2 regions of the Streptomyces sp. NPDC100445 genome follow, and region 1 is predicted to be linked to the other one. Evidence: riboswitches for the same ligand, from Rfam matches in the RefSeq annotation. Region 1 holds a riboswitch; the other holds the start of a gene.
The links. Region 1 has a riboswitch for S-adenosylmethionine ahead of thrC (threonine synthase). Riboswitches for the same ligand answer to the same signal wherever they lie in the genome.
Positions count from the first base shown of each region.

Region 2: linked by a shared signal. The riboswitch ahead of ACIQVT_RS07965 (aminotransferase class V-fold PLP-dependent enzyme) and the one ahead of thrC (threonine synthase) in region 1 are both predicted to bind S-adenosylmethionine.

Region 1 is NZ_JBIVZV010000005.1:138,016-142,873, reverse strand. It holds gene groL (chaperonin GroEL) at 1-75, opposite strand, end outside; gene ACIQVT_RS14770 (cold-shock protein) at 372-575, opposite strand; gene ACIQVT_RS14765 (MoaD/ThiS family protein) at 1,016-1,291, opposite strand; gene thrC (threonine synthase) at 1,288-2,571, opposite strand; SAM riboswitch class I at 2,589-2,744, opposite strand; gene ACIQVT_RS14755 (glucosyl-3-phosphoglycerate synthase) at 2,899-3,843, shown strand; gene ACIQVT_RS14750 (trehalose-6-phosphate synthase) at 3,918-4,858, shown strand, end outside.
Region 2 is NZ_JBIVZV010000002.1:578,149-583,006, forward strand. It holds gene ACIQVT_RS07955 (cytochrome bc complex cytochrome b subunit) at 1-882, shown strand, start outside; gene trpD (anthranilate phosphoribosyltransferase) at 1,004-2,068, shown strand; SAM riboswitch class IV at 2,144-2,260, shown strand; gene ACIQVT_RS07965 (aminotransferase class V-fold PLP-dependent enzyme) at 2,438-3,799, shown strand; gene ACIQVT_RS07970 (Lrp/AsnC family transcriptional regulator) at 3,826-4,107, opposite strand; gene ACIQVT_RS07975 (rhomboid family intramembrane serine protease) at 4,104-4,858, opposite strand, start outside.

The DNA.
Region 1 (4,858 bases):
GGCGTCCGCGAGCTGGTTCATGCCGCGCTCGAGGCCGCGCCGCGCCTCCTCGTCGAACGCGATGATCTTGGCCATGTGAAGTGGTCCCTCCAGGACTGGGGGTGATTCCTTCGGACCGCGCCCGCGCCCGCGACGGACGGCTCGCCGGCCGCGTGGTTCCTTGCCCCACTTGGCCTGCGGGCCTCACCGACCCGGTCCTTCGTTGTCACTCTCACCTTCAGAGTGCTAACGCAATGATTAGCACTCGGCATGGTCGAGTGCAAGCGCCTCGGGGGGTACGAGCCCTCCGTCAGCCCCACGCGAACACGGCTCCGGGCACGGCGAAGGGCCCGCACCCTGTGCCGGTGCGGGCCCTTCGCCGTGAGAGACGTTCAGGCGCTGAGGCGAACCATGTCGGCCTGCGGGCCCTTCTGGCCCTGCGAGATCTCGAACTCCACCCGCTGGCCCTCTTCCAGGGTGCGGTAGCCGTCCATCTGAATGGCGCTGTAATGGACGAAGACGTCCGCACCACCGTCGACCGCGATGAAGCCGTACCCCTTCTCCGCGTTGAACCACTTGACGGTGCCCTGAGCCATGCCTAACTCCCCTATTACTGGCCCTTGCACAGATCCGCACTTCGCGGACCCGGGTCAGACCTCACCCCCATTCAGCCGGGGGCGTGCGCCGGAACGCGTCGACCGCGGCTGAATGTATCTGTCCAACTGCCGTCTGCAACAGGTCAATCGGACGAGAAATCTGGACGCGAGCGGTCCGGAATGTGGCGAGAATTCATCCGACTTCAGGGCAAGTCGGGCCCCACGAAGGGAACAAAAGCCGCGGAACACCCCAGCACTTTGGCTGTTTCTAGTCGGGCGCGCGGAACGGAATCCCGGAAGGCCGACCCGTGGACGGCGACCGTGTTCCCCAACTCTACCGCGCTCAATCACACAGAATTGCCCCCTCCGCTTCTCTTACGGAGAGGGCAATGTCATGAACGACGCGTAACCGGCGTTACCGAAGGTAATGATGCGGCGGTTCAGCCGCCGGCGACCGCCGGAATGATCGAGACGCCGGCACCGTCCGGCGTGGCGGTCTGGAGGCCCTGTTCGAAGCGGACGTCGTCGTCGTTCACGTACACGTTGACGAACCGCCGCAGCTTCCCCTGGTCGTCCAGGACCCGGGCGGCGATCCCCGCGTGGTTCTTCTCCAGGTCGGCGATGACCTCGGCGAGGGTCGTGCCCTCGGCGGCGACCTCGGCCGAGCCGCCGGTGTAGGTGCGCAGGATGGTGGGGATGCGAACGGTCACGCTCATGCGAGGCCAGCCTCTCGGAAGGAGTCCAGGGTCGGGCGGATGGTGGCGGTGAGGCCGGTCCCGGCCACCGCGTCCAGGGTCTTCAGGCCGTCGCCGGTGTTGAGGACGACGGTGGTCTTCGCCGGGTCCAGCACGCCGTTCTCGATCAGCTTGCGGGTGACGCCCACGGTGACGCCGCCGGCGGTCTCCGCGAAGATGCCCTCGGTCCGCGCCAGCAGCCGGATCGCGTCCACGATCTGCTCGTCGGTGACGTCCTCCACGGCACCGCCGGTGCGGCGCGCGATGTCCAGGACGTACGGGCCGTCGGCCGGGTTGCCGATGGCGAGCGACTTGGCGATGGTGTCCGGCTTCTGCGGGCGTACGACGTCGTGCCCGGCCTTGAAGGCGGCGGACACCGGCGAACAGCCCTCGGCCTGGGCGCCGAAGATGCGGTACGGCCGGTCCTCGACCAGTCCGAGCGCGATCAGCTCCCGGAGCCCCTTGTCGATCTTCGTGAGCTGGGAGCCGGAGGCGATCGGGACCACGATCTGGTCCGGCAGCCGCCAGCCGAGCTGCTCGCAGATCTCGTACGCGAGGGTCTTGGAGCCCTCCGCGTAGTACGGCCGCAGGTTGACGTTGACGAAGCCCCAGCCCTCGCCGGCCGAGTCGCCGATCAGCTCGGAGCAGAAGCGGTTCACGTCGTCGTAGTTGCCCTCGATGCCGACCAGCTCACCGCCGTAGACGGCGGCCATGACGACCTTGGCCTGTTCCAGGTCGTGCGGGATGAACACGCAGGAGCGCAGGCCGGCCCGGGCGGCGGCGGCGCCGACCGCGCCGGCCAGGTTGCCCGTGGAGGAGCAGGACAGGGTGGTGAAACCGAAGGCGCGGGCGGCCTCCAGTGCCTGGGCGACGACCCGGTCCTTGAAGGAGTGCGTCGGGTTGCCGGAGTCGTCCTTCACATACAGCCCGCCGGTCACGCCCAGCTCGCGCGCCAGGTTGTCGGCCCTGACCAGCTCGGTCCAGCCCGGGTTCAGGTTGGGCTTGCCGGCGACGTCCGCGGGGACGGGCAGCAGGGGTGCGTAGCGCCAGATGTTCGCGGGTCCCGCCTCGATGCGGCGGCGCAGCTCTTCGGTGTCGTGGGCGGAGAAGTCGTAGGCGATCTCCAGCGGCCCGAAACACTCCTCGCAGGCGAAGACCGGGCCGAGCGGGACGCGGTGGCCGCACTCGCGGCAGCTCAGGGCGGTGGCGGGGCCGAGGTCGACGGTGGAACCGCTGGTGCTTGCAACTGTCTGCACAGCCATGGAGGCGAGGCCCTTTCTCCTCATCTTCCTCACGACGCACTTCGCCGTGAGACGGATTTGGCACCTTCCCTAGCCGGGAGCCTCGCGCAGCGATCAGAGCTGATCTACGAGAACCGACTGGAGGGTTGCCGGGGCTTCATCGGGCCGTGTCCCTCTGCCCCTCTGGATGAGCAATATGTGGTTGTGGACGCGGGCGACCCCCGACATGCGATGGTCACCGGCGTTGTCCAAGACTGTAACCGAAGGCCAGGACAGTTGAGATAGTCGTCCGTACCGCGAGATGGATCACACCCTGTGTGTGGTCGTGACAGTGAGGAGCCGCAGACCGTGCTGGAAGAAGTCGAGCGCTGGCTGGCCGACCGCTCCTGGTCCGTGACCGACCGACCGCTCCACCGGATCCTGGCCGCCAAGCAGCGCACCGGCCAGACGATCAGCGTCGTGCTGCCCGCGCTCGACGAGGAGGAGACCGTCGGCGACATCGTCGCGGTCATCCGCCACGACCTCGTGGAGCAGATACCGCTGGTCGACGAGATCGTCGTCGTCGACTCCGGCTCCACCGACCGCACCGCGCAGGTCGCCGCGCGCGCCGGCGCCCGGGTCGTCCACCGCGACGACATCCTGCCCCGCATCCCCGCCGTCCCCGGCAAGGGCGAGGTGCTGTGGCGCTCGCTGCTGGTGACCGGCGGGGACATCGTCTGCTTCATCGACGCGGACCTGCGCGAGTTCTCCTCCGACTTCGTCTCGGGGATCGTCGGCCCGCTGCTCACCGACCCCGGAGTCGACCTGGTCAAGGCGATGTACGACCGCCCGCTCGGCGGCGCGGCCGGACAGGGCGGCCGGGTCACCGAGCTGATGGCCCGCCCGCTGCTCAACATGCACTGGCCGCAGCTGGCCGGCTTCGTGCAGCCGCTGGGCGGCGAGTACGCGGCCCGCCGCTCCCTGCTGGAGCAGCTGCCGTTCCCCGTCGGCTACGGCGTGGAGCTGGGGATGCTGGTGGACGCGCTGCACCTGGTCGGCCTGGACGCGCTGGCCCAGGTCGACGTGGGTGTGCGCCTCCACCGCCACCAGGACGGGCAGGCCCTGGGCCGGATGGCCGCCGCGATCTACCGCACCGCGCAGCTCCGGCTGGCCCGCGGGCACCTGGTGCGGCCCGCGCTGACCCAGTTCGAGCGGGGCGCGGACGGGTTCGAGCCGCGCACCTACTCGGTGGACACCGAGGAACGGCCGCCCATGGTGGAGATCGCCGAGTACGCCGAGCGGAAGGTGGCGTGAACGGGCCGTATACGGTCCCCTTCCGGGACGGACCGTACGTTTGAGCGTTTCCGGGCCGGGCTAGGTTGAGGCGTATGGCTTCCTCGCACGGCGCTGCTGAACAGGCTCAGGTGCTGGTCGCGTCCAATCGCGGCCCGGTTTCGTATCAGATCGACGAGGGGGGCTCGCTGCACGCCCGGCGGGGCGGTGGCGGGCTCGTCTCCGGCCTGTCGGCCATCGGGTCCGACGCGGACTCCGTGTGGGTGTGCGCCGCGCTCGGCGACGGCGACCGGGAGGCGGTGCGGCGCGCGGACGGTGGGCTGCTGCCGGCCGCGGACACCGGCGGGCAGCGGGTGCGGATGCTCGACATCGACCCGGCGGTGCACGCCGAGGCCTACAACGACATCGCCAACTCGGTGCTCTGGTTCGTCCACCACATGCTCTACCAGACCCCGCTGGAGCCGGTCTTCGACGCGGAGTTCCGGCGGCACTGGGCGTCCTACCGCGCCTACAACCAGGCGTTCGCCGAGGCGCTGGCCGAGGAGGCCGCCGAGGGCGCCGCGGTGCTGATCCAGGACTACCACCTGGCCCTCGCCCCGCGCATGCTCCGCGAACTCCGCCCCGACCTGCGCATCGGCCACTTCTCGCACACCCCGTGGGCGCCGCCGGACTACTTCCGGCTGCTGCCCGACGACATCGCCGCCGAGCTGCTCGGCGGCATCCTGGGCGCGGACCGGGCGGCGTTCCTCACCCGGCGGTGGGCGGACGCCTTCACCGCCTGCTGCCAGGTGGTCCTCGGTGCCGACGCCCCCGCCGGCACCCGGATCGGGGTGCACGGCCTCGGCGCGGACGCGGACTTCCTGCGGACGCGGGCCCACCGGGACGACGTGGCCGAGCGGATGGCGGCGCTGCGCGAGGAGATCGGCCCGGGCCCGGACGGGACGGCGCGCCGGACGATCGTGCGGGTCGACCGCACCGAGCTGTCCAAGAACATCGTGCGCGGCCTGCTGGCCTACCGGCAGCTGCTCGACGACCA
Region 2 (4,858 bases), on a different contig from region 1:
AACAAGAACGTCGTCGGCATGCCGCTGCTGCCGGTCTACATGGCCAAGGCCGGTGGGTTCTTCTTCCTGGTGTTCGGCTTCATCGCCCTCATCGCCGGCATCGCGTCCATCAACCCGATCTGGGCGATGGGCCCCTACCGGCCGGACCAGGTCTCCACGGGCGCCCAGCCCGACTGGTACATGGGCTTCGCCGAGGGTCTCGTCCGCGCCATGCCGGGCTGGGAGATCAACTTCTGGGGCCACACGCTGGTCCTGGGCGTGTTCGTCCCGCTGGTGCTGTTCGGCCTGTTCCTCGCGGTGATCGCGCTGTACCCGTTCATCGAGTCCTGGATCACCGGTGACAAGCGCGAGCACCACATCCTGGACCGGCCGCGCAACGCCCCGACCCGCACCGCCTTCGGCGCCGCCTGGGTCGCCGGCTACGTGATCATGCTGATCGGTGGCGGCAACGACATCATCGCCACCCACTTCCACCTGTCGATCAACGCGGTCACCTGGTTCGTCCGGATCGCGTTCTTCGCCGGGCCGGTGCTCACGTTCATCGCCACCCGCCGGATCTGCCTCGGCCTCCAGCGCCGCGACCGCGACAAGGTGCTGCACGGCCGCGAGACCGGCATCATCAAGCGGCTGCCGCACGGCGAGTTCATCGAGGTGCACGAGCCGCTCAGCCAGGAGCAGCTGCACACGCTGACCGCGCACGAGCAGTACCGGCCCGCCGAGATCGGTCCGACGACCGACGAGAACGGCGTCGAGCGCAAGGTCGGCTCCTCCCAGAAGCTGCGGGTGAAGCTCTCCAACGCCTACTACGGCGAGGACAGCCAGATCCCGAAGCCGACCGTCGAGGAGTTCAAGGAGATCACGAGCGGCCACGGCCACCACTGATCCCCCCGTCGCCACACCACGCAGAAGGGCCCCGTCCGCCTCGCGGACGGGGCCCTTCGCGGTGCCCGCGGCTGGATAGGGTGGGGGGCGACGGAGCAGGACTGTGTACGAGGAGCGGCTGATGAGCGCTGTGACCCCCGCTGGAGGCGACACCACGGCGGACCGCTCCTGGCCCGTCCTCCTGAACGGGCTGCTCCAGGGCCAGGACCTGGCCGCCGACGACACCGCGTGGGCGATGGACCGCATCATGCGCGGCGAGGCGACCGACGCCCAGATCGCCGGCTTCGCGGTGGCGCTGCGGGCGAAGGGGCAGACGGTCCAGGAGATCACCGGCCTGGTCCGCACGATGTACGAGCACGCGCACGTCATCGAGGTGCCCGGCCGCACCGTCGACATCGTCGGCACGGGCGGCGACGGGGCCCGGACGGTGAACATCTCCACCATGTCCTCGCTGGTCGTGGCCGGCACGGGCGCGAAGGTCGTCAAGCACGGCAACCGGGCCGCGTCCTCGGCGTCCGGCTCCTCCGACGTGCTGGAGAAGCTCGGCGTCAACCTCGACCTGACCCCGCGCCGGGTCGTGGAGGTCGCGGAGGAGGCCGGCATCACCTTCTGCTTCGCGGTGAAGTTCCACCCGGCGCTGCGCCACGTGGGCGCGGCTCGCGGGCAGCTGGGCATCCGGACCGTGTTCAACCTGCTCGGCCCGCTGACCAACCCGGCGCGGGTGCGGGCCCAGGCGGTCGGCGTCGCCGTCGCGCACGAGGCCCCGATCGTCGCGGGCGTCCTCGCCGAACGCGGCAACTCCTCCCTCGTCTTCCGCGGCGACGACGGCCTGGACGAGCTGACGACGACGGCCACCTCCCGGGTGTGGGTGGTCCGCGACGGCCGGGTCCGCGAGGAGTCCTTCGACCCCCGTGACGCCGGCCTCGACCTGGTCCCGGTGGAGGCGCTGCGCGGCGGCGACCCGGCCCACAACGCCGAGGTGGCCCGCCGCCTCCTCGACGGGGAGCGGGGGCCCGTACGGGACGCCGTCCTGCTGAACTCGGCGGCCGCCCTGGTGGCCCTGGAGCCGACGGACGCGTCGCTCACCGAGCAGCTCCGCGCGGGCATGGCGAAGGCCGCGGAGTCGGTCGACTCGGGCGCGGCCCGGCGGGTGCTGGAGCGCTGGGTGGCGGCCAGCAACGCCTGACCGCACCGCGGTGTCGTCCCGCGATCCGGACACGGGTTGCGGGGCGACGATCAGTTCGCGTACTTTCTTGCACCAGGTCATGAGTGACAGTCATGAGGCCCCGGCCGACTGTCCGGCAACCCTCCGTCCGTGGCGGGGTGCCCCGGGTGAAGACCAGGCCGTGGACAGCAAGGTCCGCGGCAAGCGCGGATCCCTCGCACACTCCCGGCAGTGTGGGACCAGGGATCCTGGTCGTCGAGGAGCCTCCCGTGAGTCAGCGAATGCGCTAGGGCCGCAGAGCCCCGCCTCCGCATCCCCCTGTCACCCCACCGACGCTCGAGCACGTCCGCTCGCCCGGTGGCTTCCACCTGCCTTAACGGGAGTCCAGCCATGTCCGTCTCCACCCCCGCCGCCGACCGGTCCCTCCACGCCCCGCTGCCCGTGCTGGGCGCCGACGTCACCGTCCCGCTCGTCACCGGCGGCGAGGTCGCCTACGCCGCGCTCGACTACGCGGCCAGCGCCCCCGCCCTCCAGCGGGTGTGGGACGACGTCGCGGCCTACGCCCCGTACTACGGCAGCGTGCACCGGGGTGCCGGCTACCTCTCGCAGCTCTCCACCGACCTGTTCGAGAACGCCCGCAGGACCGTCGGCGAGTTCCTCGGCTGCCGCCCGGACGACCAGGTCGTCTTCACCCGTTCGACCACCGACTCCCTCAACCTGCTGGCGCGCGCGGTCCCGGACGGCTGCCAGGTCTTCGTCTTCGAGACCGAGCACCACGCCTCCCTGCTGCCCTGGCGGGACGCCCGGGTGACCTACCTCGACGCCCCGCGCACCCCGCGGCAGGCCCTGGAGACCCTGGAGCGGGCCCTCGCCGACCGCGACCCCCACGGCCCGGCCCTGGTGTGCGTCACCGGCGCCTCCAACGTCACCGGCGAGCTGTGGCCGGTGCGCGAGCTGGCCGCCGCCGCGCACGCCCACGGCGCCCGCATCGTCCTGGACGCCGCCCAGCTGGCCCCCCACCACCCGGTGGACGTCCGCGACCTCGACGTCGACTGGGTCGCCTTCTCCGGCCACAAGCTGTACGCCCCGTTCGGCTCCGGCGTCCTGGCCGGCCGCGCCGACTGGCTCCGGGCGGCCGACCCGTACCTCGCGGGCGGCGGCGCCAGCCGCCGGGTGACCCGGCGGCAGGACGGCGGGGTGGCCGTGGAGTGGCACGACAGCGCCGCCCGCCACGAGGCCGGCTCCCCGAACGTGATCGGCGCCTATTCCATCGCCGCCGCGTGCAAGGCCCTCACCGAGGCCGGCTGGGACACCCTGGTCGCCCGCGAGGAGCACCTGATCCGCACGGTCCGCGAGGGCCTCGCCGACGTCCCGGAGGTCAGGATCCTCTCCCTGTTCGGCGACGACGCCCCGCGCGTCGGTGTCCTGTCCTTCGTCGTCGAGGGCTGGAACAGCTCGCACTTCGCCGCCGCCCTCTCCGCCGAGTACGGCATCGGCGTCCGCGACGGCCTGTTCTGCGCCCACCCCCTGGTCCGCACCCTGCTGGGCACCGACCCGCAGACCCAGGGGGAGTGCGGCGCCCCGGAGGCGGCCCCGGGCGAGAAGTCGCTGAACGCCGTCCGGGTCAGCTTCGGCGCCGGCACCCCCGACGAGCACGTCGAGCGCTTCGTGGCCGCCGTGCGCGAGCTGGTGCGGGACGGGGCCCGCTGGCGCTACCGCACGGAGGACGGCCGCTGCGTCCCGGCGGTCTGAGCCCGGCGCGATCCGAACGAGAGGGCCTAGTTGTCGAGGCCGATCGCGAAGGCGGCTTCCAGGTCGTGCTGGGAGTAGGTGCGGAACGCGACGTGCGTGTCGGTGGCCTCGACGCCGGGGATCTTGCTGATCCGGCCGGGGATGATCTCGGCGAGGTCCTCGTGCTGCCCGACCCGGACCATGGCGATCAGGTCGTAGGTGCCGGTGACCGAGAAGACCTCGCTGACGCTCTCCAGCGCGGCGATGCGCTCCGCGATCTCGGGGATCCGGTCCACGCTGGTCTTGATCAGGACGATCGCGGTGATCACGGCTGTGTCTCTCCCTCGGTGACCGGAGCTGGTGCGGCCCTCACTCTAGTCGCCCGCCCGTCGGCCACCGCCGCGCCGGGACCGCCCGCGCGGCGGTGGCCGCGTCCGTAGCGCGCCCACGCGTAGCAGAACCCCAGGCCGAACCCGACCAGGTGCGCGAGGTAGGCCACCCCGGGCCCGTCGGAGGCCCGCCCCGCCGCGAACCACTGGAGCGCCGCCCAGAACGGCAGCACCACCCACGCCGGGAAGCGCAGCGGCAGGAAGAACAGGAACGGCAGGAGACTGGTCACCCGGGCGCGGGGGAACAGGTAGAGCAAGGCTCCGAGGACCGCCGAGATCGCCCCGGAGGCGCCGACCAGCGACTGCTCGGAGGTGGCGTTGGCGGCCGCGTAGCCCAGCAGGGCGAGGTAGCCGCAGCCGACGTAGAACAGGGTGAACTCCACCCGTCCCATGCGTTCCTCGGTCATCGCCCCGAAGACGAAGAGGAACAGCATGTTGCCGAGCAGGTGGACCCAGCCGCCGTGCACGAACAGCGCGGTGGCCGGCGTGAGCGCCTCCCGGGCCGGTCCGCCGAACAGCTGGCCCGGCACCACTCCCCAGCGCCGGAAGTACGTCCGCTGCGCGGCGAGCAGCGCGTCCCCGGTGCCGTACCCGGGGGTCAGCCCGGAGGCCGGGCCGAGGACGAAGATCAGGCAGCACAGGACGATGAGGCCGTACGTGATCGGTGCCGGGGTGCCCCGGACCCGCCCCA